DNA from 2 places in the Enterobacter sp. ECC-219 genome. Region 1 is predicted to be linked to the other one. Evidence: predicted binding sites of a transcription regulator. Region 1 holds the regulator's gene; the other holds the start of a gene.

Region 1 (4,215 bases):
AACATGGTCGCTACAGCGCTTGCCTGCTTGTGTTTTGGCACTACGCTTGCGGCCACGACCGAGCCCAGCCCAAAGAACGCGCCGTGGTTCAGGCTGGTCAGAATGCGCGACAGCATCAGGGTGGTGTAGTCCGGCGAAATGGCCGAAAGCACGTTGCCCAGAGTGAAAATCGCCATCAGGAAAATCAGCGCATTGCGGCGCGCCCGGTGAGAAAGCAGAAGCGTCATCAGCGGCGCCCCCACCATCACGCCGATGGCGTAGGCGCTGATTAACATGCCTGCCGCAGGGATCGAGACGTCTACGCCCCGGGCAATAACAGGCAGTAACCCCATCGGGGAGAATTCAGTGGTGCCAATCCCAAAAGCGCCAATCGCCAGGGCCAGCAGGGGAAAATTGATTTTCATGCGTCAACTCCGGATGCCGTGTCATGTGGTGACACAGAACAAAGAAGCGGAAAGCATGACATCAATCACAAAAAATGAGAAGTTAACAAAATGGCAAAAGATTTTTGCCAGAGAAGTAACAATCGCGGCGATGGGGAGGGAGAAGGCTCTCCCTCCGCGTAAATCAGTGCAGCGCAGCCGTCAGACCGGCCGCGACAATCAGAGCCAGCACAACAACGGTGGTGAACAGCGAAAACTTCAGATCGGAACTCATCAATTTTTCTCCTTTTAATCCCCCCACGAAAAGTGAGCTTGCTCATTTTTGCACAGATTCCGTCAAAAATCTTCCTGGATTTATACTGATAACCACTTTACCTCTTCCCCTTTTCATCAAGATAGGCCAAAATTCCACGCTAAATTTATTAGCGTACCGGCCATTGACCCCCTCCTGACGTCCCGTGTCGTTTTCCTGGCGTGCCGCAATCCAAAATTGCGTGATAAGGGTGAGAGAAGGCAAACGTTTACCTTCAAGTTTTTCAGGAGCTTAGGATATGGTCTGGAGTGACATTTAATGGCAACAATTAAAGACGTAGCAAAACGCGCAAACGTTTCCACTACAACCGTATCACATGTAATTAACAAAACCCGCTTCGTGGCGGAAGAGACGCGCAACGCGGTCTGGGCAGCGATCAAAGAGCTGCACTATTCGCCAAGCGCGGTTGCGCGCAGCCTCAAGGTCAATCACACCAAGTCCATTGGATTACTGGCGACCAGCAGTGAAGCGGCCTATTTTGCCGAGATCATTGAAGCGGTGGAGAAAAACTGCTTCCAGAAAGGCTATACCCTGATTCTCGGCAACGCATGGAACAGCATTGAAAAACAGCGCGCCTACCTGTCGATGATGGCGCAAAAGCGCGTGGATGGCCTGCTGGTAATGTGTTCCGAGTACCCGGAATCCGTGCTGTCGATGCTGGAAGAGTATCGCCATATTCCGATGGTGGTGATGGACTGGGGCGAAGCGCGCGCGGATTTCACCGATTCGGTTATCGATAACGCCTTTGAGGGCGGCTATATGGCCGGCCGTTATCTGATTGAGCGCGGCCATCGCGAGATTGGCGTGATCCCGGGTCCGCTGGAGCGCAACACCGGCGCGGGCCGTCTGGCCGGCTTTATGAAAGCGATGGAAGAAGCGCTGATTACCGTGCCGGAAAATTGGATCGTGCAGGGCGACTTTGAGCCGGAATCAGGCTACCGCGCGATGCAGCAGATCGTCTCCCAGCCGCACCGCCCGACCGCCGTCTTCTGCGGGGGGGACATCATGGCGATGGGCGCCCTCTGTGCGGCCGATGAGCTGGGTCTGCGCGTCCCGCAGGACATCTCCGTGATCGGGTATGACAACGTGCGCAACGCGCGCTTCTTCACGCCAGCGTTGACCACCATTCACCAGCCGAAAGATTCGCTGGGTGAAACCGCCTTCAATATGCTGCTGGACAGGATCGTCAACAAACGTGAAGAGTCGCAGTCCATTGAAGTTCACCCTCGCCTTATCGAACGCCGTTCCGTTGCGGATGGCCCGTTCCGCGACTACCGTCGTTAATCTCATTGCGGAGCCAGTCAGGCTGGCTCCCTCAGCCACTCCCGGTTAAGCGTTTCGCTGTCCCCCAGATAATCCAGAAGCCAGGCCATCGCCGGCGAAACATCATTTTGTTGCCAGGTGAGGCAGCAGGCCGCATCCGGGAACGGATTCTCCAGGGCCAGCTCAACCCACTCACCGGTGTCGATTCGCGGTCGCGCAAAATGAACGGGTACCATCGCGACGCAGAGCCCGGCGCTGAGGCACGTCGCCGACGATTCCCAGTCAGGGGCCACCACCCGCCGCTGGTTGTCCAAAAGCCAGGTGATACGCTTGGGCAGCGAGCGGGAGGTATCCTCCAGCACCAGCGACGGCCAGCCGCGCAGCGTATCATCGCTCAGCGGCCCTCCCATCTTCGCCAGCGGATGATCGCTTGCCACCACGCATTTCCAGCTCAGCATACCCATATCGCGAAAGGCGTAACGCCCCCCGACCGGGATCGCCTGCGTGGCCCCAATGGCCATCTCTGCCCTGCCGTCCGCCAGCGCATCCCAGACGCCGTTGAACACCTCCTGCGAAACCCACAGTTCGACGTCAGAAAAATGACGGTAGAAATCGACAATCATCTGCCGGGTGCGCTCGGGCTTAACGATGTTATCCACCGCAATGGAAAGGTGTCCCCGCCAGCCGTTCGCGATCTGCTGGCACTGCTCGCGGGTGATCTGCATTTTTTTGATAACAGAACGCCCTTCCTTCAAAAACCACGCCCCTGCAGGCGTTAATTCCACATCACGATGCCGCCGTTCAAACAGCGGTACCGCCAGCCACTCCTCAAGCTGACGTACGGTATAGCTGATAGCCGAAGGGACGCGATGTAGCTCCTGCGCCGCCCCGCTAAAGCTGCCGTTACGCGCGACAGCATCGACCACTTCAAGAGAATAATCTGACCACATTTTCTGCCTGCAAAAAATTTGAATGCACCCGCCAAATATTAGCGTTTCACAAGCGGCTTTGCACTCCCTACACTCAGCGCCAACGTATACCTGCCTCCTCAGGAGAATAAAACAGTGCAACCCAGGAAAGGTTTTTTAGTCTGGCTCGGCGGCTTAAGCGTGCTGGGCTTTTTGGCCACCGATATGTACCTGCCGGCTTTCGCCGCCATGCAGGAAGATTTGCAAACCCCTGCTGCCGCCATCAGCGCCAGCCTGAGCCTGTTCCTTGCCGGTTTTGCCTTCGCGCAGCTGCTCTGGGGACCGCTTTCGGATCGCTTTGGCCGTAAACCGGTACTGCTGCTGGGTCTGGCCATTTTTGCCGTGGGCTGTCTGGGGATGCTATGGGTGCGCGATGCCACCTGGCTGCTGGCACTGCGGTTTGTTCAGGCGGTCGGCGTCTGTGCCGCTGCCGTGACCTGGCAGGCGCTTGTCACCGACTACTACCCGGCAAACCGCACCAACCGTATTTTCGCCACCATTATGCCGCTGGTAGGGCTTTCACCTGCCCTTGCTCCGCTGCTGGGTAGTTGGATCCTCGCGCACTTTGACTGGCAGGCCATCTTTGCCACGCTGTTTGCCATCACGCTGGTGCTGATGCTGCCGGCATTCGCCCTCAAGCCCGCGCATAAAAAAGAGGTGCACGCAGACGCGAAGCCGATCACCTTCACTTCCTTGCTCAGCACCAAAGCGTATCGCGGCAACGTTCTGATCTATGCCGCCTGCTCGGCAAGCTTCTTCGCGTGGCTCACCGGTTCGCCGTTCATTCTGCACGATATGGGCTACAGCCCGGCAGCCATCGGCCTGAGCTATGTTCCACAGACTATCGCGTTCCTGGTGGGCGGGTATGGCTGCCGCGCGGCGCTGCAAAAGTGGGAAGGTCAGCAGATGCTGCCATGGCTGCTGGTGCTGTATGCGCTGAGCGTCATCGGGACCTGGGCCGTTGGCTTTATTCCGGGTGCCGGTCTGGCCGAAATTTTGATTCCATTCTGCGTGATGGCCGTCGCGAACGGGGCGATCTACCCTATTGTTGTGGCGCAGGCGCTGCGTCCGTTCCCGCAGGCGACAGGCCGCGCGGCCGCGCTGCAGAACACCCTGCAACTGGAGCTGTGCTTCCTGGCAAGTCTGGTAGTCTCAGCGCTGATTGCCACGCCGCTGCTGACGACAACCAGCGTAATGCTGGCTACCGTTGCGCTGGCCGTCATAGGCTATCGCATGCAGGCTGCCGCGCAGGATGAGAGTACCCAGGTTGAAACCTCGCACGCCTGAT
Region 2 (4,215 bases), 1.9 Mb from region 1:
AGGCCAGGGCTGGCTCCACTTCGGTGAAGTTCTGATACTCCGCCGTCGGAATGTTATGACGCGCGAGGAAATCTTTGGTGAAGGCTTTAGAGCCTTCAAGCTGGGCTGCACCTTCCGTTGGGCCGAAGATTTTCAGGCCTGCTGCGCGGAACGCATCCACCACGCCAATTACCAGCGGTGCTTCCGGGCCCACAATCGTCAGGTCGATTTTCTCGCTCTGGGCAAAGCTCAGCAGCGCCGGGATATCGGTCACGCCGATAGCCACGTTCTGCAGCGCGGATTCCAGCGCGGTACCGGCGTTGCCCGGTGCCACGAAGACGGTATCAACCAGCGGAGACTGCGCCGCTTTCCACGCCAGAGCGTGCTCGCGCCCGCCGTTACCAATCACTAATACTTTCATTTTCTGCTCCGGGAATTAATGGCGGAAGTGACGCATGTCGGTGAAGATCATCGCGATGCCGTGTTCGTCGGCGGCGGCAATCACTTCGTCGTCGCGGATAGAGCCGCCAGGCTGGATCACGCAGGTGATGCCCACAGCAGCAGCCGCGTCGATACCGTCACGGAACGGGAAGAAAGCGTCAGAAGCCATGGCGGAGCCTTTCACTTCCAGACCTTCATCGCCTGCTTTAATGCCCGCAATTTTCGCGGAGTAAACGCGGCTCATCTGGCCGGCGCCTATCCCGATGGTCATGTTCTCTTTGGCGTAGACAATGGCGTTTGATTTGACGAACTTGGCGACCTTCCAGCAGAACAGCGCGTCACGCAGTTCCTGTTCGCTCGGCTGACGCTTGGTCACCACGCGCAGGTCGGCTTCTGTCACCATACCCAGATCGCGGTCCTGAACCAGCAGACCGCCGTTCACGCGCTTGAAGTCCAGGCCCGGCACGCGTTCGGCCCACTGGCCGCAAACCAGTACGCGCACGTTCTGTTTTGCCGCGGTGATTTTCAGCGCTTCTTCGGATGCGGACGGCGCGATGATCACTTCAACGAACTGGCGGGAGATGATGGCCTGTGCGGTTTCAGCATCCAGCTCGCGGTTGAAGGCGATAATGCCGCCGAACGCGGAGGTTGGGTCGGTTTTGTACGCGCGATCGTAGGCATCCAGAATAGAGTTGCTCACGGCAACGCCGCATGGGTTCGCATGCTTGACGATAACGCAGGCCGGCTCGCTGAATTCTTTCACGCACTCCAGCGCGGCGTCGGTGTCGGCAATGTTGTTATAGGAGAGCGCTTTGCCCTGCACCTGCCTGGCAGTCGCAACAGAGGCTTCTTTTACCTCTTCTTCTATATAGAAGGCTGCCTGCTGGTGGCTGTTCTCACCGTAACGCATATCCTGCTTCTTAATGAAGTTCAGGTTCAGGGTGCGCGGGAAGCGGCCAGAAGGATCTTTGCTTTCACCGTGGTAAGCCGGCACCAGGCTACCGAAGTAGTTGGCGATCATGCTGTCGTACGCCGCGGTGTGTTCGAAGGCTTTGATGGCGAGGTCGAAACGCGTTTCCAGTGTGAGCGACCCTTCGTTAGCATCCATCTCATTAATAATGGTTTCGTAATCGCTGCTCTTCACCACGATGGCCACATCTTTATGGTTCTTGGCCGCGGAGCGCACCATGGTCGGGCCGCCGATATCAATATTCTCTACGGCATCTTCAAGAGAACAGCCTTCGCGGGCAACGGTTTGGGCAAACGGGTAGAGGTTAACGACCACCATGTCGATTGGGGCGATGTCATGCTGTTTCATAATGGCGTCGTCCTGACCGCGACGGCCAAGAATACCGCCGTGTACTTTCGGGTGCAGGGTTTTGACGCGTCCATCCATCATTTCCGGGAAACCGGTGTAATCGGACACTTCGGTTACCGGCAGACCTTTATCTGCTAACAGGCGAGCGGTACCGCCTGTGGAAAGCAGCTCCACACCGCGTGCGGAAAGTGCCTGAGCGAATTCGACGATACCGGCTTTATCAGAAACACTGAGCAGAGCGCGGCGGACTGGACGACGTTGTTGCATGGTAAATCCCCTGGATTTCACGATTACAGAGAGCGTTAGATGAATTTTCCAGTGAAAAACTCATCTAACACACCTGACGGGGCATCCTTATTAAGCGCGAGCATTTTAACGAAAACGTTTGCGCAACGCTCGCATATTTTCACTTTTTCGTATCATTGTGGATAAGTCTGTGTGTAAAAAGGTATAAGGCGGGGTTTTGCTGTGGAATGCAGCAGTCAGTCATTTTTCTGTCATTTAGCGGTTGCGGCCTGCGGAGAACTCCCTATAATGCGCCTCCATCGACACGGCGGATGTGAATCACTTCACAGACAACCCGGTCGGTTGAAGAGAAAAAATCCTGAAATAACGGGTTGACTCTGAAAGAGGAAAGCGTAATATACGCCACCTCGCAACGGTGAGCGAAAGCCGCGTTGCACTGCTCTTTAACAATTTATCAGACAATCTGTGTGGGCACTCAAAGTGACATGGATTCTTAATGTCTTCGGACAATAAATGAATGCCAAGTCTCTGAGTGAACATACGTAATTCATTACGAAGTTTAATTCACGAGCATCAAACTTAAATTGAAGAGTTTGATCATGGCTCAGATTGAACGCTGGCGGCAGGCCTAACACATGCAAGTCGAACGGTAGCACAGAGAGCTTGCTCTCGGGTGACGAGTGGCGGACGGGTGAGTAATGTCTGGGAAACTGCCTGATGGAGGGGGATAACTACTGGAAACGGTAGCTAATACCGCATAACGTCGCAAGACCAAAGAGGGGGACCTTCGGGCCTCTTGCCATCAGATGTGCCCAGATGGGATTAGCTAGTAGGTGGGGTAACGGCTCACCTAGGCGACGATCCCTAGCTGGTCTGAGAGGATGACCAGCCACACTGGAACTGAGACACGGTCCAGACTCCTACGGGAGGCAGCAGTGGGGAATATTGCACAATGGGCGCAAGCCTGATGCAGCCATGCCGCGTGTATGAAGAAGGCCTTCGGGTTGTAAAGTACTTTCAGCGGGGAGGAAGGCGATAAGGTTAATAACCTTGTCGATTGACGTTACCCGCAGAAGAAGCACCGGCTAACTCCGTGCCAGCAGCCGCGGTAATACGGAGGGTGCAAGCGTTAATCGGAATTACTGGGCGTAAAGCGCACGCAGGCGGTCTGTCAAGTCGGATGTGAAATCCCCGGGCTCAACCTGGGAACTGCATTCGAAACTGGCAGGCTAGAGTCTTGTAGAGGGGGGTAGAATTCCAGGTGTAGCGGTGAAATGCGTAGAGATCTGGAGGAATACCGGTGGCGAAGGCGGCCCCCTGGACAAAGACTGACGCTCAGGTGCGAAAGCGTGGGGAGCAAACAGGATTAGATACCCTGGTAGTCCACGCCGTAAACGATGTCGACTTGGAGGTTGTGCCCTTGAGGCGTGGCTTCCGGAGCTAACGCGTTAAGTCGACCGCCTGGGGAGTACGGCCGCAAGGTTAAAACTCAAATGAATTGACGGGGGCCCGCACAAGCGGTGGAGCATGTGGTTTAATTCGATGCAACGCGAAGAACCTTACCTACTCTTGACATCCAGAGAACTTTCCAGAGATGGATTGGTGCCTTCGGGAACTCTGAGACAGGTGCTGCATGGCTGTCGTCAGCTCGTGTTGTGAAATGTTGGGTTAAGTCCCGCAACGAGCGCAACCCTTATCCTTTGTTGCCAGCGGTCCGGCCGGGAACTCAAAGGAGACTGCCAGTGATAAACTGGAGGAAGGTGGGGATGACGTCAAGTCATCATGGCCCTTACGAGTAGGGCTACACACGTGCTACAATGGCGCATACAAAGAGAAGCGACCTCGCGAGAGCAAGCGGACCTCATAAAGTGCGTCGTAGTCCGGATTGGAGTCTGCAACTCGACTCCATGAAGTCGGAATCGCTAGTAATCGTGGATCAGAATGCCACGGTGAATACGTTCCCGGGCCTTGTACACACCGCCCGTCACACCATGGGAGTGGGTTGCAAAAGAAGTAGGTAGCTTAACCTTCGGGAGGGCGCTTACCACTTTGTGATTCATGACTGGGGTGAAGTCGTAACAAGGTAACCGTAGGGGAACCTGCGGTTGGATCACCTCCTTACCTTAAAGAACCTGCCTTTGCAGTGCTCACACAGATTGTCTGATGAAAAGTAAGCAGCAAGGCGTCTTGCGATTGAGACTTCAGTGTCCCCTTCGTCTAGAGGCCCAGGA

The links. Region 1 encodes PurR, which represses purine synthesis genes. Its sites were predicted from a motif close to CANGCAAACGTTTGCNTG; they were not measured.
Region 2: the regulator PurR is predicted to act here: its motif matches at 2,113-2,130, upstream of purH (bifunctional phosphoribosylaminoimidazolecarboxamide formyltransferase/IMP cyclohydrolase).

The regions. Positions count from the first base shown of each region.
Region 1 is NZ_CP143680.1:2,771,024-2,775,238, reverse strand. It holds gene V1603_RS13190 (MFS transporter) at 1-404, opposite strand, end outside; gene V1603_RS13185 (YnhF family membrane protein) at 568-657, opposite strand; gene purR (HTH-type transcriptional repressor PurR) at 955-1,980, shown strand; gene punR (DNA-binding transcriptional activator PunR) at 1,998-2,909, opposite strand; gene punC (purine nucleoside transporter PunC) at 3,024-4,214, shown strand.
Region 2 is NZ_CP143680.1:902,876-907,090, forward strand. It holds gene purD (phosphoribosylamine--glycine ligase) at 1-400, opposite strand, end outside; gene purH (bifunctional phosphoribosylaminoimidazolecarboxamide formyltransferase/IMP cyclohydrolase) at 416-2,005, opposite strand; rRNA gene V1603_RS04200 (16S ribosomal RNA) at 2,566-4,105, shown strand; tRNA gene V1603_RS04205 (tRNA-Glu) at 4,191-4,215, shown strand, end outside.